3 regions of the Bacteroides sp. RCH18 genome follow, and region 2 is predicted to be linked to each of the others. Evidence: riboswitches for the same ligand, from Rfam matches in the RefSeq annotation. Region 2 holds a riboswitch; each other region holds the start of a gene.

Region 1 (10,637 bases), 170 kb from region 2:
GAAAAAGTGATCTGGCGCTATGACCCGATACTGACCAATGAGGAGTACGACGTTTCTTTCCATAAGGAGGCGTTTGCCCAAATTGCCTATGGACTTAAAGACCATACCGAGAAGTGTATGCTGGGATTTATTGACCATTACCAGCATATCCGCACCGCAGTCGGCCAGTTCAACATACAGCCGTTGCGAAAAGAGGAGATTGAAGAAATAGCCGTCTCTTTCAGGAATACCATCAACGAATATCCTGCCATCCAACTAGATACCTGCACCTCCAAAGTTGATCTGAGACATTTGGGAATCCCTGCCGGACTGTGTATCGACAAAGAACTGATCGAAAGAATCACCGGCTACCCCCTCCTTGCCAAAAAAGACAAAAATCAGCGGAATGTCTGCAATTGCATTGAAAGTATCGACATAGGTACTTATGAAAGTTGCCTCAACGGATGCATCTATTGTTACGCCATCAAAGGCAATTACAACAGTGTGGAATATAACACTAAGAAACATGACAGGAATTCGCCTTTGCTGATCGGGCATCCGGCAGAAGATGATGTAGTGAAGGAACGGGAAATGAAAAGTCTGCGAAACAATCAATATTCATTATTCTGAATCACGCCCGGACTCCAAATAATTTCTTCGCATAAGAGCAAAAAAAAAGGCTATCTATCCCAGACAGCCAATCTTTGTTAACCTTAAATCTAATACTATGAAAAACACAGTACAAAGATACGGACTTTTGACTCATCTCCAAATTTTCCGGCTAAAACGGGACATCTTATAACATGGTTTAATAGAATCAGAACCGCATTAACAAATAAGCAACTTCATGTTAACATTTAGCAGTCTTCTTAAATATTTAGCCCATAAAACTGAATGAGATGCAAAAGTTTTCGAATCTGTTGCCGATTCCTATTAATAAGAGTTTACAGGCAACAACAAATCCATTCATTAGCTGTTAATTAGAGGAAGGTAATCATCAAATTCTCAACATATATGAAAAGATTTGAAAACAAAGTAGTCGTCATCACCGGTGCTGCCGGTGGCATTGGCGAAGCAACCACACGCCGCATCGTCTCCGAAGGAGGAAAAGTAGTCATCGCCGATCATTCGCAGGAAAGGGCCGACAAGCTTGCCGCCGAACTCACTCAAGCAGGGGCCGACGTGCGTCCCATCTATTTCTCCGCCACCGAACTCCAAAGCTGTAAAGAACTGGTTGATTTCGCCATGAAGGAATACGGTCAGATAGACGTACTTATAAACAACGTAGGCGGAACCGACCCCAAACGTGATCTGAATATTGAAAAGCTGGATATCGATTACTTCGACGAAGTATTCCATCTGAACCTTTGCTGCACGATGTATCTTTCTCAGCAGGTCATTCCCATCATGACCACTCACGGAGGCGGAAATATCGTAAACGTAGCATCATAAGCGGACTGACAGCCGACGCCAATGGCACTCTCTACGGAGCCAGCAAAGCAGGTGTCATCAATCTGACTAAATATATCGCCACCCAAATGGGAAAGAAAAATATCCGCTGCAATGCCGTAGCACCGGGATTGGTTCTTACCCCTGCCGCACTGGACAATCTGAACGAAGAAGTACGCAATATATTTTTAGGACAATGCGCCACACCTTATTTGGGAGAACCCGAAGACGTTGCCGCCACCATTGCATTCCTGGCCTCCAACGATGCACGATACATCACCGGACAGACGATTGTGGTAGACGGCGGCTTAACCATTCACAATCCTACCGTTGAATTATCATAAATATACCCCGGACAGTACATCCTGCTTTTTATCATAAGAACGATTGGCTATCAAAAAGTATCTTACTCCTTGCCAATAAAGCCAGATGTACTGTCCATTTATTCTCTTCTTCATCCCCCCTCTCAGTATACTCCAAAGCCTTTTTTTCTAATTAACAAATAAAAACTCTCTTTTTCTCCTCGATGTTACCGATAGAAAACATACTTTTGTGACCAAGTAGTAACAACATCATAAGACAATGGAAAAAGAGATGATCAAAAACAGGCAGGCAACGGAACTGGCACTGATCAAAGCCGTTGATGACATTATCGAAGAAAGCGGTTTCGAAGGACTGGGAATCAATGCCGTGGCAGCCAAAGCCGGAGTAGCCAAAATGCTCATTTACCGCTATTTCAATTCGCTGGACGGATTGATAGCTGCCTATATCCAGCAAAATGACTACTGGATTAACTTCGACGAAGAATTGCCGGACCCGGAACATATCGGTGCTTTTATCAAGCAGATATTCAGAAGGCAAATTATGGAATTAAGGAAAAGCTATACGCTGAAACGCCTTTACCGCTGGGAGTTGACGACGAATAACAAATTCGTCAGAGAACTGCGCGAGATACGGGAAGAGAAAGGTATCCGACTGGTAGAAGCAGTGAGCCGGCTCTCCAGACATCCGCAAAAAGAGACGGCCGCCGTAGCTTCCATTGTAACGGCAGCCATCAGTTATCTGGTATTACTTGAAGAGAACTGTCCGGTCTACAACGGACTCAGAATACAGGAAGAAAACGGTTGGGAACAACTGGAAACAGGAATTAATCTATTGGTAGACCTTTGGCTACAGAAATAAACAAAATCAAATGAACAAGATGACAATGATGGGAGTATGGCTGATCGCCTTATTTAGTACCGGATGCAATCAGGATTTGGTAGAGTACAACAGCAACGACCTCAAAATCTCCATCGAAAAGGGAGAAGAATGGCTGCACAAATTTCCTCTATTTCTGGGGATCAACAAAAAGAATCCGCCGCAAATCGCTATCTGGACGGAAGACATGAAGGGACATTATCTATCCACTGTGTATGTGACACATAAAATCGCTACTCAATCCTGGCAGTTCTCCGGCGGCAACCGGAGAAAAGAGGCACTGCCCCACTGGTGTTATCAGAGAGGGATAGAATCGGAGGACGGCTTATATCTTCCGACAAAGAAGTCTCCACTGGTCGATGGAATCACCGGAGCGACTCCGCAGGGAAGCTTCCAAGTGAAAATGGTCCCTACGGGAAAACAGAAGCAGTTCGTCGTCAAAGTAGAAATCAATCATTCGACAGATTTCAATGAAGCATTCCCTAAATCCGCCAAAGAAGGGGACGCCAACTACACCGGCGGAAAAGAAGGAAGTGGCCAGCCGGCTCTGGTCTATGCCGCAGAAGTTGACCTGACGTCCGGCAAGAAAGAATTTACAGCCAAACTAATCGGACACAGCAGCCCCGATGGCAGCAACGGAGAGATCGTAACCGATACCTCTTCACTTACCACAGCGCTGCATATCGTCAAGAGTATAACCATTCATATCCAATAAGCAAAGTAAATAAAAGGCTGCAACTATGAGCAGGTTATTACTATAAGCATCCGTTCTCTCTTTAACGAGAAAAAATTCTCACGCCTTTGAGAAAAAATTCTCATTGCAGTGAGAACTTTTTCTCAATGCGATGAGAAACTTTTCTCATAATGGTGAGATTTTTTTCTCATCGCCATGAGAATGATTGAGAATATAGTAATCCGTATCATACTGTATAATAATCATATACGTATTTTGCGTCTTACGGTTTACAGCCATAATTGATTGGTTATAAAGAAGCTTATTCCTAAAAAAAGTGTTTTTTCGCCTATTTTGTTGAAACATCACCGCCATGGAAAGCGAAAATACCCTAAAATCAATACTCAATGCTTGCATATATATCTATTAACATTCATCCTCATATCTTTATGAAACACTTCATCTTCACTCTGACTCTGCTATTCCTTATTGTCGTACATGCTGACGGGCAGACAGACAGCAAACATTTCTCCTATACGACCTATATCGGCACGGGACTTTCTATGGGCCAACCATCTCAAACGCCCTTCAACTGGCAGATCATAGCACACTATCACATCGGGCAACGATTGACCATCGGCGCAGGAAGCGGACTGTCCATCTATGAAAAAGCTCTTATTCCGCTGTATGCCAATGCACAGTTCTTCATGACGCGACCAAAGAAACTTACTCCCTATCTGGAATGCAACATCGGCGGCTCATTGGCGGCTGCCAAAGAAACCAATGGCGGATTCTATCTTTCACCATCTGTAGGAGCACAGGTAAAGCTCACTCAAAAACTAAAAATGAATATTGCCTTAGGCTATGAAATACAGCAACTGGAAAGGCTGAAACAGCGGACCGATGAATATTTCCATACTGAATTCAAGGAAGAACTGTCTCACCACTCCATCACCCTAAAAGTGGGATTAACTTACTAAAAGAAGGAATTATTGCCAATTAATCAGTAGGATTGTCCAACAAATACTAACTTTACAACGTTTTACATATTAAAGAATAAACGGTATGATTGTAAGAACACTACTGGATACAGACCTCTATAAGTTTACCACCTCGTACGCTTATATCAAATTATTCCCTTACGCAATGGGTACTTTCAGTTTCAACGACAGAAACGAAACTGAATATACCGAAGAGTTTCTGGAAGCGCTCAAAAGCGAATTCAACAAACTCAGCCGGTTGAGACTTACGGAAGAGGAACTGGAATACATGACACGCAATTGCCGGTTTCTTCCGAGAGTCTATTGGGAATGGCTGTCTTCTTTCCGTTTTGATCCGGACAAGATCGATATTCATCTGGACACAACGGGGCGGCTGCATATTGAAGTCAGCGATTTTCTTTATAAAGTCACACTGTATGAAGTACCGCTGCTCGCCATCGTATCCGAAATCAAAAACAAGTTTTTCGGCAACGTACCCGATATGAGCGAGATACTCTGCAAATTGTCGGAGAAAGTGGAATTGTCCAATCAGCACCAACTCCGCTTCTCAGAGTTCGGCACGCGGAGAAGATTCTCAATCGACGTACAGGAGACGGTGATCAAACGGCTGAATGATACGGCCAAATACTGTACCGGAACTTCCAATTGCTATTTTGCCATGAAGTACGGCATGAAAATGATGGGAACTCATCCGCATGAGTGGTTCATGTTTCATGGGGCACAGTTCGGATATAAGCACGCCAACTATATGGCGCTCGAAAACTGGGTGAATGTATACGACGGAGATTTGGGCATTGCGCTGTCCGACACTTATACTTCAGGAATATTCCTGAGCAATCTCAGCCGCAAGCAGGCCAAGCTATTCGACGGAGTGCGCTGCGATTCCGGCAATGAGTTTGATTTTATCGATAAGCTGGTAGCCCGCTATAAAGAACTGGGCATTGATGCCACTACCAAAACAATCGTATTTAGCAACGCTCTCGACTTCACGAAAGCACTGGAAATTCAGGAATACTGCAAGGGCAAGATTCGCTGTTCCTTCGGAATCGGCACCAATCTTACGAATGATACAGGATTTACCCCTTCCAACATTGTCATGAAACTCACGCAATGCAAAATGAATGTCAATCAGGAATGGAGAAAATGCATCAAACTATCGGATGACGAAGGAAAGCATACAGGCAGTCCGGAGGAAGTACAGGCTTGCCTATACGAACTGAGGCTGGCGAAATAAAGACCGCTCTGAACAGAAAGCCGGGGTACGGGCATAAAAAAAGGAGCAACGCCTTGCTCCAACCTTTGTTAACCTTAAATCTAATACTATGAAAAACACAGTGCAAAGATACGTACTTCTGTGTTATTAGCAAATTATCCAAATAAAAAAGTATGTTTTATAACACGATTTAAAACTTTCATAGAAAAACATCCCTTTTTATTAATACTTTTTCAAGATTTAAACTCCTTGACTGCTCTTCCCAATCTTTCCAGCGTCAGTTCGCCGGATTGTCTCCAGAGCTGTTCACCTTTTCTGAAAAGAATGAATGTAGGAGTGGATTCAATAGTATAAAAATTAGCGAGATCACTTTCCTCGTCTACGTCTACCTGTACTACCTCGACTATCCCTTCCATCTCTTTCTTGAACTCTTTAATCAAAGGCTGCATACGCTGGCAGTGAGGACACCACGTTGCATAAAATTCTGCCATTACCCAGTCATCACCCGCCAGTTTCTCTCTGTTTCTCGTATCACGAGCTATTTTCTTTTCTTTCATATCGATTCTCCTTTTAATTAATTAGTGGGAGTCTTAACAATACAAAAAGAGGAAGGTTTAACACATAAACATTAATACACAGAGATTTAGTTCTATTGGAAAAGTAAAGGAGAGGAAATCTGCCGGAGCATTCATTGCACAAAACTGAAACTTTCGTGCAAAAACAGAACACAGTATTCAATATTTATTTATCTTTGCCCCCCGAAATGGTTCGGAGTCCGTGTCCAACGGACAACGATTAAAAGGGAATCGGGTGTAAATCCCGTACAGTCCCGCTGCTGTGAAGCTCTATACAATGTCTTATTAATGAACTAATTTATCGCCACTGATGTTATTTTGGGAAGGCACTATAAGACAAGAGTCAGTCAGAAGACCTGCCACTTCGCGTAAAGCGTTCTTCTGCCTCGTGGGTTAGGAGAAAGAACATCATTTGTTAAGCCCCAAATCAAGAAAATACTGTGTTTCTGTCGGATGGACTATGTCTGTGAAGATGGGAAGGCATTAAATAAGTATGTACTTAATTGAGTAAAGTATGATAAAAAAAATCTTAGTAGCCAATCGCGGTGAAATTGCCATAAGGGTGATGCGCTCCTGCCGGGAGATGGAGATAACGAGTATCGCTATTTTCTCCGAAGCAGACCGGACCGCAAAGCACGTGCTCTATGCCGACGAAGCTTATTGCGTAGGACCGGCAGCATCCAAAGAGAGTTATCTGAATATAGAAAAAATCATCGAAGTGGCAAAGGAATGCCATGCAGACGCTATTCATCCGGGATATGGTTTCCTGTCCGAAAACGCGACTTTCGCCCGACGCTGTCAAGAAGAAAATATTATTTTTATCGGACCGGACCCCGAAACGATGGAGGCAATGGGCGACAAGATATCCGCCCGTATTAAAATGATCGAGGCAGGAGTCCCTGTCGTTCCCGGCACACAGGAGAATCTGAAAAGTGTGGAAGAAGCCGTAGAACTCTGCAACAAGATCGGTTATCCGGTGATGCTGAAAGCATCTATGGGCGGCGGCGGAAAAGGTATGCGCCTTATCCACAGTGCGGAAGAGGTGGAAGAGGCTTATACGACTGCCAAAAGCGAGTCACTTTCTTCGTTTGGCGACGATACCGTTTATCTGGAGAAGTTCGTGGAAGAACCTCATCACATTGAATTTCAGATTCTGGGCGACAAACACGGAAACGTGATTCACCTGTGCGAACGCGAATGTTCCGTACAACGCCGCAACCAGAAGATTGTGGAAGAGACGCCATCGGTTTTCGTGACGCCCGAACTGCGTAAAGATATGGGTGAAAAGGCGGTAGCCGCCGCCAAAGCGGTCAACTATATCGGTGCAGGCACGATTGAGTTCTTGGTTGATAAGCATCGCAATTATTACTTCCTCGAAATGAACACCCGTCTGCAAGTAGAACATCCGATTACGGAAGAAGTGGTCGGAGTGGACTTGGTGAAAGAGCAGATCAAAGTTGCCGACGGCCAAGTGCTCCAGTTGAAACAGAAAGATATCCAACAACGCGGCCATGCCATCGAATGCCGTATTTGTGCCGAAGACACGGAAATGAACTTCATGCCGAGCCCGGGAATCATCAAGCAGATTACAGAACCGAACGGAATCGGTGTTCGTATCGACAGTTACGTGTACGAAGGATACGAAATCCCGATCTATTATGACCCGATGATCGGCAAACTGATCGTATGGGCTACCAACCGCGAATATGCCATCGAACGGATGCGCCGCGTACTCCATGAGTATAAACTGACAGGGGTAAAGAACAACATCAGCTACCTGCGTGCCATCATGGACACTCCGGACTTTGTGGAAGGCCATTACGACACAGGTTTTATCACCAAGAACGGCGAGCATCTGCAACAATGCATCATGCGCACCAGCGAACGTGCCGAAAACATTGCCATGATTGCTGCCTACATGGATTATCTGATGAATCTTGAAGAAAACAGAGGTGACGCAACGGACAACCGTCCCATCAGCAAATGGAAAGAATTCGGTTTGCACAAAGGTGTACTTCGTATCTAAACTAAAAACAGCATTCAATTATGGAAATTCATATAGGAGACCGCGTAGCGGAAATAGAGCTCGTCAGCAAGGAAGACAATAAAGTGGTACTTACCATTGACGGAAAACCGTTTGAAGCAGATGTTGTGATGGCCGAAAATGGCACCTGCAATATTCTGATGGACGGTCGCAGCGCAAACGCACAACTGATTCGCCGCGAAAACGGTAAAAGCTATAAGGTAAATACGCATTATAGCAGTTTCAATGTTGAAATCGTGGACAGCCAGGCAAAGTATCTGCGTATGCGCAAGAAAGGCGAAGACGAACAGAACGACCGCATCACTTCCCCAATGCCGGGAAAGGTGGTGAAAATCCCTGTTACGGCAGGGCAGGAAATGAAAACGGGAGATACCGTCATCGTCATCGAAGCCATGAAAATGCAGAGCAACTACAAAGTGACTTCAGATTGCCGCATCAAGGAAATTCTGGTTCAGGAAGGCGACAACATCACCGGTGACCAGACATTAATAACATTAGAGCCGATTGTATAATACTAAAAACGGATTGCATCATGGAAGAAATAAATAAAGCATACGCCACGTTCCAGGAACGTGACCGCATCGCTTCCCTCGGTGGGGGCGTGGAAAAGATTGAAAAGCAACACGAAAGCGGAAAGATGACTGCCCGCGAACGCATCGAAATGCTGCTCGACAAAGGTACTTTTGTTGAACTGGACAAGTTGATGGTTCACCGCTGCACCAACTATGGCATGGACAAAAACAAGATTCCGGGAGACGGCATCGTATCCGGTTATGGAAAGATTGACGGGCGCCAGGTATTTGTTTATGCCTACGACTTTACAGTCTACGGAGGTTCACTGTCCGCTTCGAATGCGAAAAAGATTGTGAAAGTGCAGCAACTGGCATTGAAGAACGGTGCTCCGATAATTGCGCTGAATGATTCCGGTGGCGCACGTATTCAGGAAGGAATTGAAAGCCTTTCCGGCTATGCGGATATTTTCTATCAGAACACAATGGCAAGCGGAGTGATTCCTCAGATTTCGGCTATTCTTGGTCCGTGTGCCGGAGGCGCCTGCTACTCTCCTGCCCTCACCGACTTCATCTTTATGGTGAAAGAAAAGAGTCACATGTTTGTGACAGGTCCGGATGTGGTAAAGACTGTGATTCACGAAGAGGTAAGCAAAGAAGAACTGGGCGGTGCCATGACACACAGCAGCAAAAGCGGTGTCACTCACTTTATGTGCAATACCGAAGAAGAACTGTTGATGAGCATTCGCGAACTGCTTTCCTTCTTGCCTCAGAATAATATGGACGAAACGAAAAAGCAGAACTGTACTGACGAGACCAACCGTGAAGATGCCGTACTCGACACCATCGTCCCCGCAGACCCGAATGTACCATACGACATGAAGGATATCATCGAACGGGTAGTAGATAACGGCTATTTCTTCGAAGTAATGACTAACTTCGCAAAGAATATCATCATCGGTTTTGCACGTCTGGCAGGCCGTTCGGTTGGTATTGTCGCCAATCAGCCGGCCTACCTTGCCGGTGTTCTCGACATTGACGCCAGCGACAAGGCAAGCCGTTTCATCCGTTTCTGCGACTGTTTCAACATTCCGTTGATTACTTTCGAAGATGTGCCGGGATTTCTTCCCGGATATACGCAGGAGAACAACGGTATCATCCGCCACGGTGCTAAAATCGTTTATGCATTTGCCGAAGCTACTGTCCCCAAACTGACAGTCATTACCCGCAAGGCATACGGCGGCGCGTATATTGTGATGAACTCCAAACAGACAGGTGCAGATGTGAACTTCGCTTATCCGAGTGCGGAAATCGCAGTCATGGGTGCGGAAGGTGCGGTAAACATCCTGTTCCGCAAAGCGGATGCAGAGACAAAAGGTAAAGAACTGGAAGCCTACAAGGAAAAGTTTGCCACTCCCTACCAGGCTGCCGAACTGGGATTCATCGATGAAATCATCTATCCGAGACAAACCCGCAAACGTCTGATCCAGGCACTGGAAATGACAGAGAACAAGATGCAGACGAATCCGCCTAAAAAACATGGAAATATGCCTTTATAAGTTATAGGCGATTACCTATAATAAAAGAGACTGTTTCAGTACAGGTGCCCCCACCTGTTTCTGAAACAGTTTCTTTTTTCATATAAAAAGCAGAAACGCTTTCACGCAAAATAGATAAAACTTTATACCTTTGCAGTATTACATTATGAAAAACCAGAAAATATGATTAACCTGAAATGTACATTTGCCGTCACGGCCGGATTGTGCTCATCTTTGGCCTATGCACAAAAACAACCGCACATTATCTTAATTATGACCGATCAGCAACGTGGCGACGCCATGGGATGCATGGGTAATGAATCTGTTATCTCCCCCCATCTGGACGCTTTGGCAAGCGAAGGAACGTTGTTTATGAACGGATATTCTTCGTGTCCCAGCAGTACCCCTGCCCGTGCCGGACTGTTGACCGGACAGTCTCCCTGGCATCATGGCTTG
Region 2 (10,637 bases):
TCAAACAGCAACCGGGTGATGTGCGGTACTGCCAGTCCGATGAATCCTACGGGGCCGCAAAAGGCGGTGACTGTTCCTGTCAGCAGTGCCGTAGAGATGAAGACAAGCGTTCGCGAGCGTTTGATGCTCATGCCCATCGTGCGTGCGTAGTTTTCGCCAAGCAAGAGCAGGTTCAGTGACTTGATGCAGGCTACGGAGAGCAGCAGACCTATGCACACTACCGGTATCATGATAGACAGCTGTCCGGCTGTGATGTGGCTGAGCGATCCCATCGACCACAGGGTGAACATTTTCAGTTGTTCCGCCGAACTTAGATACTGCAATATCTGGATGATGGCTCCCGCTACGTAGCCTATCATGACTCCCATGATCAGTACGCCCAGTATATTCTTTACTTTCCGGCTGATGATGGCTACGCCCAGCAAGATGACGGCGGTCCCTATCCAGCCTGAACCTACGATGCCGGCGGATTGCAAAAGTGGGAAATCCGCCCAGCCGAGCAACGGGGCACCTAATATAAACAACGCCACTCCGAGTCCCGCACCGGAACTGACTCCCAGCAGATAAGGGTCTGCCAGCGGATTCTGGAAGACGGTCTGCATTTGCAGGCCGCTGACCGACAAGGCGATACCTATCAACCCTGCTACTACTACCCGGATAAAGCGGATGGAGAGAAGGATATTGCGTGTCATCTCGTCGCATTCGCCTCCCGTCAGTACGGCCCATACTTTGGGGATGGGGATATAAGTGTCCCCTGTCGCCATATCTATTAATAATAAGACTACGGCGATTATTCCCAGAGTGATGAATAAAAGGGTGGTGTGTCTACGAGGCTGCTTCATTCCAAGTGTCTGTAATAATAGGTTGAGTCGGATACAAGTTCGGGATGAAAGATATGAATCAGATCACGCAATACGACGTCCGGACGTACGACTGCCGATTCCCAGTAATCATTGCCTCCTGTGGCGGTTATCCGCAAGTTGTTGTTATAAACTGTTTTATCATGGACGGATTTGGCATCGGCAAACTTGGGATTCATGTTTTTCAGTTCGTCCAATGTGGATGCCGTGCCTACATTGATCCAGTAGTCTGCTTTTTGTATCAGTCCGTAGGCAGTTTCCAGGCCGATGGGGGCGGAGCTGTTGGAGGTGTTCTCCTTATATATATAGTCGGCTCCTGCGTCAGTGACCAGTTGTGCCATATAGCTCTGGGTGGAAGGCATCACCCAGCTGTCGTTCCACGGGGTGTTGAACATCACGGTAGGGTGATGCTCTACGGATGCGGTAAGGTCTTTCAGTGCCTGATAGCGTTTGGGGATTTCACTGAATACTTCGATGCCTTTGTCACGGCTGTCTGTCAGTTCGGAGAGGGCAACCAGCCATTCGGCTTTGCCAAGCGGTGACTCTTCCAGATATTCTCCTACATACATATAAGGGATAGCGAGTTCTTTCAGCTTGTCTGTCACGGCTGTCTGGGCATCACCGATGCCATATAGCAGTACGACGTCCGGCTTTAATCCCAGTAACAGTTCGTAGTTTATTTCAGGACCCATGTCCTTGATAGAATCTTTGTGAGCGAGGATGTAGGGATTGGCTATGTAATTGATGCCGGATACGGCGACGATGCGGTTCATCTGTCCCAGTGCGTCGAGCATGGCGATGTAGGAGGAAGACATACATACGATGCGTTGGGCTCCGGCAGGGATGGTCGGTCCGGTAAATCCTGCGGGGGGGAGCTCACCATTGCGGGAGATGAAGTAGGACATTGTTACATCCTTGGCTCCTTGCCACGGGTTGGATACTTGTATCAAGGTGCTTTGTGCATTCTTTGCGCCCAGTATCTTGAATCCGGTAGCATATTCGGGCGTGTATACGTCTTGCTTGAATGCTTCCAAAGAAGTTGTTTTATTGTATACGCAGCTTGCCAAAGAAAGGAGGCATAATAGCGTGATAGTTGAAATAATGGATTTAAATTTCATACGGATGTTTTTATCTGAGGACAAAAGTAGTAAAAAAGAAGAAAATTCACCTCCCTTACGAGAAAGTTTCGCTGGGAGGTGAATGGATTGAATCTAACTTTTCAGTATTGATGCGGAAAGTTATTTGACGAATACTACGGCGTTCACGTTGGCTGTGCCGGTATTGTTTGCTTTACAACTTCACAACTTAATTTAGAGTTTAGGTACCCATACTTTATGACTGCTATCTCTTTTACGATTAGTTATCGAGTAGTAAGGAATAGCAATAGCAGTCGTTTTTCCGTTACTTTTGATTATATTCACTCCATTCAGTAAGTCCTTTTGATAAATGATTTCCAATGGAGCATTTGTGTTTAATCGGAAATCTTTGAAATCCGGATTATCTACGTCTTCAAAACAGTAGATGATAGGACCGGAAGCTATACAAACTGTGTTGCTCAAGTCTTTTGTGTTAGTGTGTGCGGTGATGATGCGGGGTTGTATAGGTAGTTCAAGCTCGATTAGGTCTCCTTTCTGCCACTTTCTATTGATTTCGGCATAACCGTCAACGATTTTAATTGGAACAGATTTCCCATTGACGAACAGTTGGGGCGCTCCTTTTAAGTTTGATTGATAAAGCTCGTATGGATTCTCAATGCCTTGTGCCCATCCCGGGATACGTACTTTAATCGGAAATTTGTCTGTTTTCTGTGGATTTACGGAAATATTGACTTTGCCTTTCCAAGGGTAGGATGTTTCTTGTTTTAATTGTACGCTGTTTTTGGAAGAAAGCTTGATTTCTGTTTCACTGCCTATGAACAGGTTAATATAAACTCCTTTTTTGTCTGATGCATAGATGAATCCCGGAAGAGCAGATGTGATTTTCAAGAACATTGGAGGACAGCAAGGGCAACCATGCCATTCCCAACGATTGTGTTTCTCCGCGTTTAAGGGATTCTGATAGGTATAATTATCTCCTTTGAGTGAAACTGCGGTAAGCAAGCTGTTGTATAAAACGCGTTCCAGTTCGTCCATATACATTCCTTTACCGGTTAGCTCGTTCATTCTTTGGCTAAAGAATCCGGCGCCAATGGCAGCACAAGTTTCCAGATAGGCACCCGGAGGAAGGAAAAAGTCTGGACCGAATTTTTCGTCTTCGTGGATAGCGCCGACTCCTCCTGTGATGAACATACGTCTACCGGTCATATTGTCCCAAAGGCGTTTGGCTGTTTCTATGTATTTAGGTGAATGATTTTCCAAAGCGGCAGTAGTGATACCAGTTGCTAATAGTGTGGCGCGTACGGCATGTCCTTCAATGGTTTGTTGCTCAAATACCGGAATTGAGTCTTGAGCATAATCTCCCCATGTCGGACGACTATGCTCGCCATGCTCAGGAGCATTATATTGGGCATCTCTGATCCATTTTTCGGATTTGCCATTGCCCCAAGTCAACCATAAAGGATAGCCACAATGATGCCCTCTGTTTTCAATCCAGAAAGTAGCTAACTTCCAGTAAGCGTCTTCATTTACGGACACTGATAATTGTTTTTTAAGTTCCGGTTGTTCTTTGAATAGCCAGTATAGTTTGATAATGGCTTCTTCCGGGCCGGAGTGAGAGGGAACGATATTTTTCTTGGGTGCTGGTCCCATATAGTCTGCCATGTAATTTGTATAGCGGGTGGCGACTTCCAACAGTTTGGTTTTTCCGGTTGCTTTGTAGTAATGCACAGCGGCTTCAATCATCATGCCGGCATTATACACGTCGTGTTGCCACCGGAGGAAACCACCATTGTCTCCCCAACGGTGTTCCGGTTCTTTCAGAAGTGTATAAGTCTCTAAGTATCCGGTTGGTTCTGTCATTTGTGCTGCTTCGATACGGTCGATATATCTGTCAATACGTGTTTCCAGTGCTTTATCCGGATACATGACCAGATAATCTGCAATACCCCGAATCGATTCATAGATAAGTCCGTCGAACCACGGCTCTCCGAAGTGTCCCTGTGTGCCACGTTCACCTTTGGCCACTTTATCAAAATTACAGAAAGCATTGTGCTGTTCCGGGGTGTTGGTGTGTTTACCCTCGAATTTGTTTAGTACATCATTGATGGTTACTTCATTCCATGTTTTAAATTTGGGGCTCCAGAATGCGTCGTTCACTTTTACGTTTTCAATGTCCGCAAATTGTACTTTCCCAGTCTGTCCTTGTACCGCGCTATGTGGAGTTCCGGATAGTGTTGCTATCACTGCCAAGGATTTAAGTAGATTTGTACTTTTCATGTTTCTAACTTTATGTTTAACTTTCTAATTTATATGAGGATGAATCTGCCGCAAAGATAGAATATTCTTTTTGACTAGTACGAACTGGTCTGTATGTTGTAAAACACATACCACTCCGTACCAGTATGGCTGTGATATTTGTATCTTTGCGCAAAAATAACGAACGATGAAAAGCAATAAATCAAAATATAAGTTGGTAGTTGATTATGTGATCGACGGGATTAATGAAGGACGATTAAAGAAAGGTGCCTGGATACCTTCTCTTAATGAATTTAGAGAAATGTACGGCTTGTCTCGTGATACTGTTTTTTCCGGAATACGAGAATTGAAATCGAGAGGTATCATTAAATCGAATCCTGGAGTCGGGTATTATATCGTAAGTACGCGTGTTCCGTTCAAACACAATATATTTCTGCTTTTCAATGAGTTCAATGAATTTAAAGAAGATATTTATAATTCTTTTATGGAGACAGTAGGCAATTCAGCTACTGTTGATCTTTATTTTCATAACTATAATCGGAAGGTGTTTGAGACTTTGGTGAATAATGCAAACCATAAATATACTACCTATATTATAATGTCCGGCAAATTTGCCGATATTGGTCCTTTACTGGAGAGTTTATCCGGAAACGTATTTCTACTCGATCATTATCACTCGGAATTGAAAGGGAAATATTCGTCTGTATTCCAGAACTTTGAAAAAGATACTTATGAAGCATTAGTGTATGGTCTGTCCAACTTGCGAAAGTACAAGCATATTGTAATGGTTCAGAAAGATTCGAAAGAACCTTTTGAACGTTATGACGGATTACGGGCTTTTTGTAAAGAGCATGGCTTTACGCATGAGTGCATTGGCGAAATTCAGGGAAGGGAGATTGTAAAGCAGGAGGTGTTTATGGTTGTTAATGATAGAGACTTGGTCAATTTGTTGAAGCAGGCTGACCGTCAGCAGTTAGTTCCGGGAAAAGATTTCGGTATTATATCTTATAATGATACCCCTTTGAAAGAAGTGCTGGCAGGAGGGATTACTACTCTTTCTACTGATTTCAAATTGATGGGACGCACGATGGCTTCTCTTATTAATAAAAAAACGATTGAGACAATTGAGAATCCTTGGAATTTAAATATTCGTAATTCACTATAAAGACTATCTATCCTATATTTATCATATATACATGTTCATAGTGACGTCATTTTAAAAGATTCTGTTCATCAGATTTGTTCCTGTTAAAAAAAGACAGGGGAGAAGTGAGGCGTGAAGTATAATTATAGTATCTTTGCACCTGCAAGGTTCGTATTTGGAGTTGTCTAACCTTCCAAAACGATGAAAAGGGAATCCGGTGTAAATCCGGGACAGTACCTGCTGCTGTAAGTCCTCTCTTTCGGGAGATGAGTTTATCACATTCTTTGCCACTGGTGACATCACTGGGAAGGCGTGATAAATGGGGACGAGTCAGAAGACCTGCCTTGACGCTGCAGATTTATACCCGCGGGTTTTCGGGTAGAAATCAACTGGTATAGTTCATTCCTATATTCAATTGATTCCTCATTCAACCGGTCGGTACAAATGCTATGTTTGATATTTGTCGCAAATCTTGATTTGCCGGCAGATGTCTGAAGAGTGATGCGACAAGTTAGTTAATAACCTTTTCTCACTTTTAATTATGAAACGAATTTTACTTTCTGTTTTATTTATTGTCTTCTGTCTGACGGCTTTTGTCGGTTGTATGAAATGGGATTATGGCAAGATGGAGCCTTTCAGGGCTACAGGAGATGGACTTTTCATTATGAATGAGGGGAATTTTCAATACGGTAATGCTACCTTATCTTATTATGATCCGGAAACGAAAAAGGTGGAGAATGAGATCTTTTACCGGGCTAATGCGATGAAGCTGGGTGATGTAGCACAATCAATGATTGTCCGGGACACTATTGGATGGGTGGTAGTGAATAATTCTCACGTAGTCTTCGCTATTAGCACCAATACATTTAAAGAGGTGGGACGCATAACGGGACTTACTTCTCCACGCTATATTCATTTTGTTTCGGATGAGAAAGCCTATATTACACAAATATGGGACTATCGTATTTTTATTGTCAATCCCAAAACTTATCAGATAACCGGATATATCGAATGTCCGGATATGACGATGGAAACAGGCTCGACAGAGCAAATGGTGCAGTATGGCAAGTATGTGTATGTGAATTGCTGGTCTTATCAGAATCGTATATTAAAGATAGATACTACAACGGACAAGGTGGTAGATCAGCTTACTGTAGGTATACAACCTACTTCTCTAGTGATGGATAAGAACTTCAAGATGTGGACGATTACTGATGGAGGGTATAAAGGAAGTCCATACGGATATGAGGAGCCGTCGCTTTATCGCATTGATGCCGAGACATTTAAAATAGAGAAACAATTTAAGTTTCAGTTGGGAGATGCTCCTTCGGAAGTACAGCTTAATGGTGCGGGTGATGAGCTTTACTGGATTAACAAAGATATCTGGCGTATGTCTGTCGATGAAGAACGTGTTCCCGTACGTCCTTTTCTCAAGTACCGTGATACGAAATATTATGGTCTGGCGGTTAGTCCGAAAAACGGAGATGTCTATGTGGCTGACGCCATTGATTATCAACAGCAGGGGATGATTTATCGCTATACGGAGGATGGGGAACTTGTGGATGAGTTTTATGTTGGAATTATTCCTGGAGCATTTTGTTGGAAGTAATCGGTAGAGAAGAATATGAGAAGAAATATATTATTAGTGCAGTTTGTAGGAGTTCTTTTATTACTTCCATCCATAATGAGTGGACAACAACACAACGACAATAAGAATTGGGCGGAAAAGGGAGTTGTCATTCGTGAAGTGGAAATTTTGGGAAAGCGCCCGATGAAAGATATAGGTGTGCAACAGACCAAATTTGATTCACTTGTGCTTAAGGAAAATATAGCCTTGTCAATGGCGGATATACTCACTTTCAATTCTTCTATTTTTGTAAAAAGCTACGGACGTGCCACGCTTTCTACTGTATCATTTCGGGGAACGTCCGCTTCACATACACAGGTAACATGGAACGGTATGCGTATCAACAATCCGATGTTGGGGATGACTGACTTTTCGATGATTCCATCTTATTTTATAGATGACGCTTCTTTGCTGCATGGCACTTCGTCGGTGAATATGGCTGGTGGTGGTTTGGGAGGATTGGTAAAATTATCTACAGTGCCTGCTCATCAAGAAGGCTTCGGAATGCAATATGTTCAAGGTATCGGTTCATTTAGTACCTTCGATGAGTTTCTGCAATTGAAGTATGGAGATAAACATTGGCAGGTCTCGACGCGGGCGGTCTATCAGTCGTCGCCCAATGATTATAAATATCGTAATCATGATAAGAAAGAGAATATTTATGATGATGAATATAATATAATCGAACAGTATTATCCCATAGAACGTAATCGTAGTGGCGCATACAAAGATCTGCACGTTTTACAGGAGGTATATTACAATACGGGTAAAGGTGATCGCTTCGGACTGAATGCGTGGTATACTGATTCTAACCGTGAACTGGCATTACTGACGACCGATCAGGGTGATCTTATGGATTTCGAGAACCGACAACGGGAACATACACTGCGAAGTGTTTTATCATGGGATCATACGCGTGAAAACTGGAAAGTATCGGCAAGGGGAGGTTATGTGCATACATGGTTGGCATACGACTATAAGCGGGATTTGGGAAATGGTATAATGGCTACAATGACGCGTTCGCGTAGTAAAGTCAATACTTTCTACGGGCAGTTGGATGGAGAGTATTTTTTCTCAGATAAACTCCTTTTGACAGCGGGTGTGTCGGCTCATCAGCATTTGGTGAATAGTTTGGATAAAGATCTGAATAGAGATGATAATAAGAACGATAAGTATGGTCAGGGAAGGAAGAATGATTCTATTGTTTATTTTGATAAAGGGCGTGTTGAGTTGTCGGGCAATGTCTCATTAAAATGGCAACCGGTCAATCGGTTGGGTATGTCATTGGTTCTGCGGGGAGAAATGTTCGGGACTAAATGGGCACCGATTATTCCTGCCTTTTTTGTAGATTATGTTCTTTCTAAAAGAGGCAATATAATGGCAAAGGCTTCTATTACCCGTAATTATCGTTTTCCGACATTGAATGACCTTTATTTTTTGCCGGGTGGCAATCCGGCATTGAATAATGAAAGTGGATTTACTTATGAAACGGGGCTGTCGTTTTCTGTGGGTAAGGATAATGTTTATACATTATCCGGCTCGGCTTCTTGGTTTGATCAACATATAAACGACTGGATTATTTGGCTACCTACGTCGAAGGGATTTTATTCACCCGTTAATCTTAAAAAAGTACACGCCTATGGCGTGGAAGTACAGGCTGATTATGCAGTTGCGATTGATAAAGCATGGAAGCTTGGATTAAATGGAACATTTGCGTGGACTCCTTCTATTAATGAAGGTGAGCCTACGAGCAAGGCTGACCAGTCAGTAGGGAAGCAGTTGCCATACATACCCGAATATTCAGCTACATTATCAGGCAGGCTGACATATCGCAGTTGGGGGCTTCTTTATAAATGGTGTTACTATAGCGAACGTTATACAATGACGAGTAATGCTGTATCCTATACGGGACATCTTCCACCCTATCTTATGAGCAACGTGACCCTTGAAAAAGGATTCTCACTCCGTTGGGCGGATTTATCCTTAAAAGGGACAGTCAATAATCTCTTTGACGAAGAGTATCTTTCAGTATTATCTCGTCCGATGCCGGGAATTAACTTCGAGTTCTTTATCGGTATAACTCCCAAGTGGGGCAAGAAGAAAAAATAGGCGGGTGACAGCCGGACTCCCGTGCCATGTAGATGTATTATTGGCAGAGTATATATGAAAAAGGATGCTTTCCGATTGTTTCTTTTAAATATAACTTTTGTATAATGGTGCATCTTTTGGAAAAAAGTCGTATGTTTGCTATCAAACCATAAAACAAAATGTACTATGAGCGGTAATTATGTTATCAATATCGGTCGCCAGTTAGGTAGCGGCGGAAAAGAAATAGGAGAGAAGTTGGCAGCCCGTTTGGGAATCGACTTTTATGATAAGGAACTGATCAACCTGGCTTCCGAAGAGAGCGGCTTATGTAAGGAGTTCTTCGAAAAAGCAGATGAAAAGGCCTCGCAAGGCATTATCGGCGGACTGTTCGGTATGCGTTTTCCTTTCATCAGTGAAGGGGCAATGCCATGTACCAACTGTCTGAGCAATGATGCTTTATTTAAGGTGCAGAGTGATGTCATCCGTCGTCTGGCGGCAGAAAAATCCTGTGTGTTCGTCGGGCGTTGTGCCGACTATATTTTACGGGAACATCCCCGTTGTGCAAATGTCTTTATCTCGGCTACTAAAGAAGATCGTATCGCACGGTTGTGTCAGATGCATCGTATTGATGAGGAAGCTGCGGAAGAGATGATAGAAAAAGCGGATAAGAGACGTTCGGAGTATTATAATTACTACAGTTATAAAACATGGGGAGCAGCGGCTACTTATCATTTGTGTGTTGATTCCTCTTCTTTGGGAATTGAGGAGACGGTGCGATTTGTGGAAGAGTTTGTGGCTAAAAAGCTACAGATTGGAATGTAATTGAAGAAGAAAACAAAATCCCGATAATAATAAAGCCGGCCTAATTCAGAAAGAATTTAGCCGGCTTTATTTATTTAATTAAGTTCGCTTTACATCATCGCCAGTAATATCATCTGTCCCGTCAGGATACGAAGGAACATAGATAACGGATAAACTGTAGAATATCCTACTGCCGGAGCATCACTGGATGTCACCTGATTGGCATAAGCCAGTGCGGGAGGGTCCGTATTACTACCGGCTATCAATCCCATCAGAGTGAAGTAGTTTACCTTATAATATAGTCTTGCAATTGCACCGATGATAAGCAACGGGATGACAGTGATCAGGAAACCACAGCCTACATACAGTAAGCCGTCGCCTTCTACAACTGTTTGTACGAAGTTGGCACCCGCATCTATACCTACACTGGCAAGGAATAGCACAATACCGATTTCGCGCAGCATCAGGTTGGCACTCATTGTGGTGTAAGTCACCAAATGAAGTTTGTGTCCGAAACGTCCGATCAGGATAGCTACCACCAACGGACCACCGGCCAAACCTAATTTCAAAGGAGTCGGCATACCGGGGAATGCAATCGGAAGACTTCCTAAAAGAATACCTAAGAAGATACCTACGAAGATAGTAACGATATTCGGTGTGTCCAGACGTTTCAGTTGGTTACCCAAAACACCAGCTACACGCTCTACCGCATCTTGCTGACCTACTACCATTACGCGGTCACCTACCTGCAATATCAGGTTCGG
Region 3 (10,637 bases), 120 kb from region 2:
TATGGGACACGGTGTAAATCTGACTCGCAAGGGAGTTTCCGGTAAAACGCAAAATCAGCTGTTCGAGTTCAATATGCGCATCAACAATCCGGCACTGACCGCACAGGTACTTGTGTGCGTGGCACGCGCTTCCATGAAGCAGCAACCGGGATGCTACACCATGGTAGAAGTTCCCGTCATCGACCTCCTTCCGGGCGACCGTGAAGAGTGGATCGGACACCTGGTATAATCTTTTATCCACATAACTGAAATAAAAATAGAGAAAGGAGACACACCTTTCTCTATTTTTTTTATCTTTGTCGGAGAAGACAAAACACACTCAATATGAAAAGACTATTCATATTCTCAACATTTCTGTTATGCTTGCTATCGACTACCTTTTCACAGCAGTCCGGTAACACGATCAAACCGAATCTGAAGTATGAAAAAACCTCCAAGGAAGAGCTCACCATGACCGCTTACGCACCGGACACCTCCGCAACGGCGTATGCCGACATCCAGATACCTTATTACTCCAACGAACGCAATCCGACACTGAAAGAAAGCGTCAGCCAACTTGCGTCATTCCTCGATTTCCGAAAACAAGTAGCAAAACAATTTAATAACATAATTATATTAAAGAGAATATGAAGATATACAAAAAGACAGAACTTCCCAGACATGAGGAAGAAGAGTTTTCAGTCATAGTACTGACTTGTGACGAACATGGAGAAACCAATCTTGGGTTTTATAACTTTGACACGGAAGATTGGAGTTTTCTTTCGGAAGCTGACAAAAGTTATAGAGACTCTGAATTTGTATGGATATACCCACCAGCCAATCAGATGAAAGAGTTTTTGATAAAATCAATCAAAGCTGAACGCGAATCAGCTCCACCTTCATCGAAGGAAAACTGGTTTAGAAAGAAAACCCAACCTATTAAAAAGAAAATCACTCTGGCTTTCAAGAAAAAATAAAAGTGTACCTTTGCGGCGCTAACCAAAGCCGAAAGGAAACATTGGAAAATAAAAGATACAATAACGTCGAAGAATGGGCGAACACGCTCAGTCACGGGGCAGGTATACTGCTTGGAGTCATAGCCGGATATGTCCTGCTCGCGAAAGCGGCGGCGGGTGTCGAACCGAAGTGGGCGGTAGCTTGTGTATCCGTCTATCTGTTTGGCATGCTGTCTTCTTATGTCAGCTCCACCTGGTATCACGGCAGCCGTCCGGGTAAGCTGAAGGAATTGCTTCGCAAATTCGATCACGGAGCGATCTATCTGCACATTGCGGGGACGTACACCCCGTTTACACTGCTCGTCATGAGGCACGCAGGCGGTTGGGGATGGGGAATTTTCTCTTTTGTCTGGCTGTCGGCTATTGTCGGTTTTATACTGAGTTTCAAGAAACTGAAAGAACACAGTAACCTGGAAACCATTTGTTATATAGCTATGGGAGCCTGCATTCTCGTAGCTATGAAGCCTTTGATGGATCATCTAGCAGAGATGGGAGCCGGTCCGGCTTTTTGGTGGCTGATAGGCGGGGGAGCTTCGTATATCATCGGGGCAGTGTTCTATTCGCTGCGCAAACCATATATGCACGCTACGTTCCATCTGTTCTGTCTGGGAGGAAGCATAGGGCATATCATAGCGATCTGGCTGATATTGTAAGTAAAAGAAAATCGTCAGGCAGAGTTCATCATTTCAATACGATGCTTCATCATTCAACACAAAAATTTCTTCCACCGGAACCCCGAAATAACGTGCTATCCTCAGCGCAAGAATGGTAGAGGGAATAAACTTTCCGGTCTCTACCGTATTGATCGTCTTTCGGGTCACACCAATGGCTACAGCCAGTTCTTCCTGGCTGATATTCTTCATCGCCCTGTAAACCTTTATTTTATTGAGTAGTTCTTTATTTTCCATCTTTATAAGGGTTATACAGGAGCAATCTTCTTATTTCTGAGAAAAGCATAGCTACCACCACTATAACCAGAGCACCCATACGTACCGAGAGATTAAAAAAATCTCCAAAGCAATAAACTAATAATCCCATTTGCATAGCCGCATAAAAGCCCGCTGTCAAAGCCTTAGAATTATAGTCCGAATATATTTCACTATCTAATGCTCCCATTAATTTCTTATCTTTCTTTATTCTCTCTAAAATATCAGAAGCTCTTATCGCTACAACGACATACAGCAAAACTGCAAATGCAAATATATACCATGTCTCTCCCAAAAATCCCTTTCTGCCAGTATCAAGACAAAATGTCTCCCACATTAATACTCCCATAAACAACATACCGACAATCGTCCGCACTAAAAGAGCATTAAACCTTTTAATCTCCATTTTCTCAATCGTAATATTTTCCATAATCATAGAATTTAGTCCATATTCTTATCTTTATATTTCACCCATAGGTTCCAAAAAGAAACCTTTAGGTTACAAATATAGATATTAAATATTATATTCCAAGCAATCATCCATCTATTTTTTAATTCTTCCGTTTTTGTTGAACCAAACACTCCCTTTCATTCGTTATATAGACAGAGACTCTAAAACTGCAAGAACCATGAACTGGGAAAATCACCTGATCAAAGACCTCCAATGGTCGAATGAAATTATCAACAGAGAAGCGAAAGAACGTGTGGCACGTGAGATCGCCACCACAGCCAAAGCAGGCGACGTGATAGGAGCCGGCTCCGGTTCCACTGTCTACCTCACTTTGTTTGAGCTGGCAAAGCGGATTCATGAAGAATACCTGCATCTGGAAGTGATTCCCGCCTCCCAGGAAATCTCCATGACTTGCATACAACTGGGCATCCCACAGACCACCCTTTGGGACAAACGCCCCGACTGGACATTCGACGGAGCGGATGAGGTAGACCCCGACCACAACCTGATAAAAGGACGTGGCGGAGCCATGTTCCAAGAAAAGCTGCTGATCAGAAGCAGCGGAAAAACCTTCATTATCGTCGATCCCAGCAAACTTGTCAATACCTTGGGAAGCAAATTCCCCATACCGATAGAGGTGTTCCCGCATGCACTGTCATACGTCGAAAAAGAACTGTACCGACTGAGGGCCTCCGAAATATCACTACGTCCCGCCCACGGAAAAGACGGTCCTATTTTGACAGAAAACGGAAACTTTATCCTCGACACCCGTTTCCATTATATTGACGCTTTGCTGGAAGAACAGCTGAAAACAATCACGGGCGTTATTGAAAGCGGACTTTTCATCAATTACGACATTGAGGTAGTTGTAGCCAGATAATATAAAATAAAAAAGACCGCACATTCAGATTTATTTCATAAATTTACACGCTTAACTGACGTAACAACAAAAACCGTTGCTATAAAATATTTATGAGAAAACTTCTATTATCAATCTGTTTGTGGGTCGGATGCTTAATAACTTCGCAGGAGACAAAAGCACAAGGTATCATCAAAAATGTACCGACAATTGATGAGCAGGACGCCGCAAACGTTTATTCTGCTTTCTCGTATATGTTTCTGACCTCAGAAAGACTCGCTGACCAGAAAAGTACCCCATTACAAAAAGAAGATATGGAAAAGCTGAATTGGGTATTTAAAGGAACCAAGCCACTTCACAGATCCTCTTATCCCAATTTTACCCAAAAAGGTATCTTCATAGACATAAAAAACGATAAAGACGAAAGAAGCGGATACTACATCAGCAGTAAACAATATACGTTCATTGATGAAAACAATTTCGGACACAACAGCTATTACATTCCCCGCAAACTGCGTCCGCAAATCAAAGAACTCATTGAGCGCTACCAACAGAAATTGCCGGATAGCATTGCGATCATGCAACACGATTATCAAAAGATGAGCATCAAAACGCGTCCTCTGAATTTATGTATGTTCAATCCAAACAAGAAAATGGTAATGCTGACCTTTTATACTTGTGTAGATTCTCTTACAGTACTACCCATAGAATATAGAATCTTCCAACACAAAAAAAAGGGGATACAAGTATGGCGTGACGTTTCTCTTTGGGATCATCATCCTTATTGCGGAACAGATGAAAAAGGAAATATATGCATTCAAAATTCAGAAGGAATCATCCCGCTGAAAGACCAGCAAGACAGTCTCGCAGTAGAGATTCTTTGCCAGTCATTTCCGACATGGAAAGAAATGAATAACGCCGAACGTATGCAAACTCTCGATTCCTATTTTGAGCGCTATGCATCACTGATTTATCAAAAAACAAAGAAGAGAAGAGAGTAAAAAGCAGATCGTCCGAACACTCTAAAAGAGAAGAAAGCTGAAACTTTTTCTAAAAACAAAACTTAAAAGTTTTCCAAAACGGAAAACTTTCTGTATCAGGCAGAAAGAAAAGTTTCCCCAAAATTTAATGTTAAATCCTATCCAAGCTATCACAATATCCTTTATCTTTGTATCCGGTTTCGGAACTAAAAAGAGGTTTAGTCAATGAGGGAACGCTGTGCAAATCGGCGACAGTACCCGCTGCTGTAATTCTCTGTGAATCCGCACACTATGTCACTGCATCGGCAGATGTGGGAAGGCGCTGCGGGGGAGGGATAAGTCAGAAGACCTGCCGGAGTCAAATAAACATATTATTAATCACTTTCGGGAGTTAAAGTTATGAACTACGCGGAAATTTGTATCATCAAACGGGATGGTAAAAGAGAAGATTTCTCTATCAGTAAGATCAAGAATGCGATCGGTAAAGCATTCAGTGCGACAGGGATTCAGGACGAGCAGCAACTGATTGCTGACGTCACGATGAGTGTAATCAGTCAGTTCACTACCCCCACGATCACCGTGGAGGAAATTCAGGATTTAGTAGAAAAGGCATTGATGAAGGTACGCCCCGAAGTGGCCAAGAAGTACATCATCTACCGCGAATGGCGGAACACGGAGCGGGACAAGAAAACCCAGATGAAGCACGTAATGGACGGCATCGTCGCCATCGACAAGAACGACGTGAACCTGAGCAACGCCAACATGAGCAGCCACACGCCTGCCGGACAAATGATGACATTCGCATCGGAAGTCACCAAAGACTACACCTATAAATATCTGTTGCCGAAACGTTTTGCCGAAGCGCACCAGTTGGGCGATATCCATATTCACGACCTCGATTATTACCCTACAAAGACGACCACCTGCATCCAATATGACATGGACGATCTCTTTGAACGTGGCTTCCGCACCAAGAACGGCAGCATCCGCACGCCGCAAAGCATCCAAAGTTATGCTACGCTTGCCACCATCATCTTCCAGACCAACCAGAACGAGCAGCACGGCGGACAGGCAATCCCCGCCTTCGACTTCTTCATGGCAAAAGGGGTGGCAAAGTCTTTCCGCAAACATCTGGCTTCGTTCATCAATTTCTACGTGGCGATGGAAAACGGAACACAGGCGGACGAGAAAGCAATCCGTACCTTAATCAAGGAACATCTGCCTTCTATCAAATCGACCGAAGCAGAACGCGAGACATTGCGCATCGCCCTGATAGCCCTGCAAATCATTATTGACAAGGAACACCTGACACGCATCGCAGAGAAAGCGTACCAGCAGACAAAGAAGGATACGCATCAGGCAATGGAAGGATTTATCCACAACCTGAACACCATGCATTCCCGTGGAGGTAACCAAGTGGTATTCAGCTCCATCAACTACGGAACGGATACTTCCGCCGAAGGCCGCCTCGTGATCGAGGAACTGCTGAAAGCCACCATCGAAGGACTCGGAACACGTGGCGAAGTCCCCGTATTCCCGATCCAGATATTCAAAGTAAAGGACGGAGTTTCTTACTCCGAAAAGGACTTCGAGAAAGCGATGGGTGCGGAAAACATCGAAGACGCCATGCGGGGAACTTACGAAGCTCCGAACTTCGATCTGCTGCTAAGAGCTTGTCAGACTACATCGAAAGCGCTTTTCCCGAACTTCATGTTCCTGGACACGCCTTTCAACAAGAACGAGAAATGGAAAGCGGACGATCCGAAACGATATATCTACGAGTTGGCTACGATGGGATGCCGCACCCGTGTATTTGAGAATGTGGCAGGAGAAAAATCATCTTTGGGACGCGGAAATCTTTCATTCACCACGCTGAACATGCCGCGTCTCGCCATCGAGGCACGCATCAAGGCGGAAAATCTGATTGAAGGCGAACGCAACAAGGATGCCATCGAACAGAAAGCGAAAGAAATTTTCATAGAATCGGTACACAATATGGCGACTCTTGTAGCCGATCAGCTGTACGAGCGCTACCAGTATCAACGCACCGCACTGGCACGCCAGTTCCCCTTCATGATGGGAAATGACGTATGGAAAGGCGGCGGCGCACTGAATCCGAACGAGCAAGTGGGCGATGCGTTACGCAGCGGTACGCTGGGCATCGGCTTTATCGGCGGACACAATGCAATGGTGGCACTTTACGGAGAAGGTCACGGACACAGTCAGAAGGCATGGGACACGTTGTACGAAGCTGTAATGGAAATGAACAAAGTGGTAGACGAATATAAAGAGAAATATAACCTGAATTATTCCGTACTTGCCACGCCTGCCGAAGGACTTTCGGGACGTTTCACCAAGATAGACCGCCGGAAATACGGCAAAATCCCCGGAGTGACAGACCGCGACTACTACGTCAATTCCTTCCATGTGGATGTGAAGGAACCGATCAGCATCACCGAAAAGATCAGGCGCGAAGCTCCTTTCCACGCTATCACCCGCGGTGGACACATTACGTATGTGGAACTGGACGGGGAAGCTCAGAAGAATGTACGTGCCATCGCGAAAATCGTGAAGGTCATGCACGACGAGGGCATCGGCTACGGCTCCATCAATCACCCGGTGGATACCTGCCACAACTGTGGATACAAAGGAGTTATCTTCGATAAATGTCCGGTATGCCAGAGCGAAAACATCTTACGTATGCGTCGTATCACCGGATACCTGACAGGTGACCTCAGCTCCTGGAACTCTGCCAAACGGGCGGAAGAAAAGGATCGTGTGAAGCACTTGTAGAAGTTGAAAGACACTCATTTATTTTTTACTGAAGTTTCGTAAGTTGTTTCCGCATGGATTCTCCTCCTTCTGGAAGGAGGAGTCCCCGTAGGGGGAGGTGGTAGGAAAAACAATGAGTCTACCTTTTTAAATAAGGAATATACCTTTTCTCTACCTACCACCCCGCCCTTTGGGCACCCCTCCTTCTCGGAAGGAGGGGAATCCACGCGGGATACAGCACATGCGAAACTTTAATTTTTATTTTAAGATGAACACTCTCAATTCTCCACTTTCAGTTCTCCACTTATTATCGACTTATCCCGAAACGATTGTTGACGGTGAAGGCATCCGGTATTCGATTTATCTTGCGGGGTGTTCTCATCACTGCGCCGGCTGTCACAATCCGGAGAGCTGGAATCCGCGGGCGGGAGAACTGCTGACGGAGGAAAGGATTCAATCGATCATTCGGGAGATTAAAGCCAATCCATTGCTGGACGGGGTTACTTTTTCGGGAGGAGATCCGTTTTATAATCCGGAGGCTTTCCTGCTTTTTGCCAAAAGGGTAAAGGAGGAAACGGGGCTGAATATCTGGTGCTATACGGGATATACGTACGAAGAGATTCTGGCTAATCCGCGTTTGAAGGCTGTGCTCGACTACATAGATGTGCTGGTGGACGGGCGTTTCGAACAGGCGCTCTTTTCGCCTTATCTGGAATTTCGGGGAAGCAGCAATCAGAGGATATTGAGAATAGGTAATAAGTAATAGGTTATAGGTAATAATGGTGGGGGAGGTTTTGTATTAGTCTAGTGGGGGGGGAGCTACAGCTGTGGGCGTGGTCTGCTACGAACTGCTGTGGGCGTGGTCTACTGCGAACTGCTGCGAGCATTGTCTCCTGCGCTAAAAAAACTTATATTTCAAAGAAGATTGAAACACGTACTTCTTTGTTTTGTTTACATTTACAGACAAAATAAGGTTCTACAAGAATAAGTTTTTTTTATGATACAAGCCAATAATACCACTTCTATAGATGAAACCGATGGACTGCCAATGCCGAGACGTATCTGGGCGGTGGTTTCCATCGGATTTGCACTTTGTATGTCGGTGCTCGACGTGAATATTATCAACATCGTACTCCCTACGCTTTCGCACGATTTCGGAACTTCGCCTGCTGTAACTACATGGATTATAAACGGTTATCAGTTGGCTATCGTTGTTTCGCTGCTGTCTTTCTCTTCTTTGGGAGAGATTATCGGTTATCGGAAAGTGTTCCTGTCGGGCATTGGTCTGTTTTGCATCACTTCGCTGATTTGTGCCTTGTCCGATTCATTCTGGACGCTGACGATTGCACGCATCTTTCAGGGATTCAGTGCGTCGGCCATCACAAGTGTGAATACGGCGCAGTTGCGCTACGTATACCCGAAAAGCCAGATCGGGCGGGGAATGGGAATCAATGCGATGGTAGTAGCGATATCTGCGGCTGCCGGTCCGTCGGTGGCAAGCGGCATACTTTCGATAGCCAGCTGGCACTGGCTGTTTGCCATCAATGTACCGCTGGGGATTACGGCACTGCTGCTGGGTATCAAGCATTTGCCGAGACAGGAAGAGCGGTCGAAGCGGAAGTTTGACTTCGTGAGTGCGATAGCCAATGCGGTCACATTCGGGTTACTGATTTATACGCTGGACGGATTCGCGCATCATGAGGAAATGGATTTCCTTGTGCTGCAATTGATCATATTGGCCATCGTAGGAACGTTTTACGTACGGAGGCAGCTGACTCAGACGACTCCGTTGCTGCCGCTGGACTTATTGCGGATACCTATTTTCCGGCTTTCGATTCTGACGTCTATCTGTTCGTTTATCGCTCAGATGGCGGCCATGGTATCTCTCCCGTTTTTCCTTCAGAATACGTTGGGTCACAGCGAGGTCATGACAGGATTGCTGCTGACTCCGTGGCCATTGGCGACTCTTGTGACGGCACCGTTGGCAGGTTATCTGGTGGAACGCATTCATCCGGGGATATTGGGAAGTATCGGGATGACCTTGTTTGCCGTCGGACTTTTTTCACTTTCGGGGCTTACTGCCGAGTCGTCCGATATCAGTATAATTCTTCGTCTGATGCTTTGCGGAGCCGGTTTCGGGTTGTTTCAGACGCCCAATAACAGTACGATTATCTCTTCCGCCCCCACGAAACGTTCGGGCGGTGCAAGTGGAATGCTGGGAATGGCACGGTTGCTGGGACAAACGTTCGGTACTACGTTGGTAGCGTTGCTTTTCAGTTTTGTCGTGCACGACCGGAGTACGGCGGTCTGCCTCATGGTCGGAAGTGGGTTTGCTGTTGTGGCGGCGATTGTCAGCAGTCTGCGATTGTCGCAACCGTCTACGCTGAAAAGAGAAACGAATCAGTCATGACGAACAGAAATTTCTGTCATAACGGACAGAAATAAATGACTTATGACGAACTAAACGATCTGTCATCGGGAGCGAAGCGAAAAATCTCCTCCCACATACACACAAAGAGAAAATCTCTCACTAGGTTCCGGATAACAGACAGTCTTATTGATATATACAGATTAATATTCCGTCTCACGAATTACTTCTACCAAGCGGCGGAAGTCATCCGGATGCACATCACCGATATTTCCGATGCGGAACGTATCTGCCTTCGAAATCTTTCCCGGATAGATGACAAAGCCTTTGCTCTTCAGCGCCAAATAGAAAGCCTTAAAGTCAAAACCGTCATGCGGATAGAGGAAAGAAGTGATGATCGGTGACTGCAAGCTATCATCGAGCAGAGTGACAAAACCGAGAGAGCGCATGCCTTCCACCAAGATGCGGTGATTTTCGCAATAACGGCGGTAGCGAGCCTCTACTCCGCCCTCTTCGATCAGTTCCGTCAAAGCCTGTTTGAAGGCACGAACCACGTGAGTAGGCGAGGTGAAACGCCATTTGCCGTGTCCTTTTTCCATGGTTTCCCATTGATCGTAGATGTCCAGAGAAAGCGAGCGGGCAACTCCTTTGCAGCGCATCAGCTCCGAGCGACGGGCGATGATAAAGCCGAAGCCGGGCACACCTTGAATACATTTATTGGAACTGCTGATCAGAAAATCAATTCCCAAATCGTTTACATCCACCGGAATGCCGCCAAAGCTGCTCATACAGTCAACAATCAGTTTTTTGCCGTGCATCTTGACGATGTGAGACAGTTCTTTGATCGGGTTCAGAATGCCGGTAGTCGTTTCACAATGCACGAAGGCAACATGAGTCACATCCGAGTTGTGGCTCAGATAGTCATCGACATATTCTACAGATACCTGCTCCGTTTCTTCAAAAGCCAGCATATCGTAATCGAGATGATAATATTCGGCAATATTTCCCATACGGTCTCCGTATGCTCCGTTGCTGCAAATCAAGAGTTTATCTTTGGGAGTGATCGTTGCACCGAGTACAGCTTCCACGCAGTAAGTGCCGCTGCCTTGCAAAAGGATTGAGGTGTAATCTTCTGTCATTGCGGTGGCAAGGGAGACAAGTTCTTTGCGCAGTTCCTCTACAATGCCGAGGTTGTAATCTTCATCCCATGTACACCAGTCGGTCATCATGGCTTCTTTTACAGTGGTTGAAGTGGTTAGCGGTCCGGGAGTTAATAATAAATATGG

The links. Region 2 has a riboswitch for cobalamin ahead of ACHLI0_RS08560 (YncE family protein). Riboswitches for the same ligand answer to the same signal wherever they lie in the genome.
Region 1: another riboswitch for cobalamin. It lies ahead of accC (acetyl-CoA carboxylase biotin carboxylase subunit); the one in region 2 lies ahead of ACHLI0_RS08560 (YncE family protein).
Region 3: another riboswitch for cobalamin. It lies ahead of ACHLI0_RS08050 (anaerobic ribonucleoside triphosphate reductase); the one in region 2 lies ahead of ACHLI0_RS08560 (YncE family protein).

The regions. Positions count from the first base shown of each region.
Region 1 is NZ_JBIPTC010000001.1:1,960,070-1,970,706, forward strand. Features, by position in the region: gene ACHLI0_RS07830 (DUF1848 domain-containing protein) at 1-609, shown strand, start outside; partial or broken gene hdhA (7alpha-hydroxysteroid dehydrogenase) at 994-1,772, shown strand; gene ACHLI0_RS07840 (TetR/AcrR family transcriptional regulator) at 2,011-2,610, shown strand; gene ACHLI0_RS07845 (hypothetical protein) at 2,621-3,343, shown strand; gene ACHLI0_RS07850 (hypothetical protein) at 3,751-4,281, shown strand; gene pncB (nicotinate phosphoribosyltransferase) at 4,367-5,536, shown strand; gene ACHLI0_RS07860 (thioredoxin family protein) at 5,749-6,072, opposite strand; cobalamin riboswitch at 6,263-6,468, shown strand; gene accC (acetyl-CoA carboxylase biotin carboxylase subunit) at 6,605-8,116, shown strand; gene ACHLI0_RS07870 (acyl-CoA carboxylase biotin carboxyl carrier protein subunit) at 8,137-8,646, shown strand; gene ACHLI0_RS07875 (acyl-CoA carboxylase subunit beta) at 8,667-10,202, shown strand; gene ACHLI0_RS07880 (arylsulfatase) at 10,365-10,637, shown strand, end outside.
Region 2 is NZ_JBIPTC010000001.1:2,130,090-2,140,726, reverse strand. Features, by position in the region: gene ACHLI0_RS08580 (FecCD family ABC transporter permease) at 1-842, opposite strand, end outside; gene ACHLI0_RS08575 (ABC transporter substrate-binding protein) at 839-1,978, opposite strand; gene ACHLI0_RS08570 (glycoside hydrolase family 127 protein) at 2,171-4,234, opposite strand; gene ACHLI0_RS08565 (GntR family transcriptional regulator) at 4,401-5,378, shown strand; cobalamin riboswitch at 5,506-5,718, shown strand; gene ACHLI0_RS08560 (YncE family protein) at 5,899-6,966, shown strand; gene ACHLI0_RS08555 (TonB-dependent receptor) at 7,042-9,093, shown strand; gene ACHLI0_RS08550 (cytidylate kinase-like family protein) at 9,259-9,894, shown strand; gene ACHLI0_RS08545 (putative transporter) at 9,984-10,637, opposite strand, start outside.
Region 3 is NZ_JBIPTC010000001.1:2,008,116-2,018,752, forward strand. Features, by position in the region: gene ACHLI0_RS08010 (diaminopimelate dehydrogenase) at 1-229, shown strand, start outside; gene ACHLI0_RS08015 (hypothetical protein) at 325-630, shown strand; gene ACHLI0_RS08020 (hypothetical protein) at 627-956, shown strand; gene trhA (PAQR family membrane homeostasis protein TrhA) at 998-1,648, shown strand; gene ACHLI0_RS08030 (helix-turn-helix transcriptional regulator) at 1,682-1,903, opposite strand; gene ACHLI0_RS08035 (hypothetical protein) at 1,893-2,351, opposite strand; gene rpiA (ribose 5-phosphate isomerase A) at 2,551-3,252, shown strand; gene ACHLI0_RS08045 (hypothetical protein) at 3,345-4,232, shown strand; cobalamin riboswitch at 4,396-4,582, shown strand; gene ACHLI0_RS08050 (anaerobic ribonucleoside triphosphate reductase) at 4,611-7,004, shown strand; gene nrdG (anaerobic ribonucleoside-triphosphate reductase activating protein) at 7,252-7,746, shown strand; gene ACHLI0_RS08060 (MFS transporter) at 7,981-9,393, shown strand; gene ACHLI0_RS08065 (2-aminoethylphosphonate--pyruvate transaminase) at 9,555-10,637, opposite strand, start outside.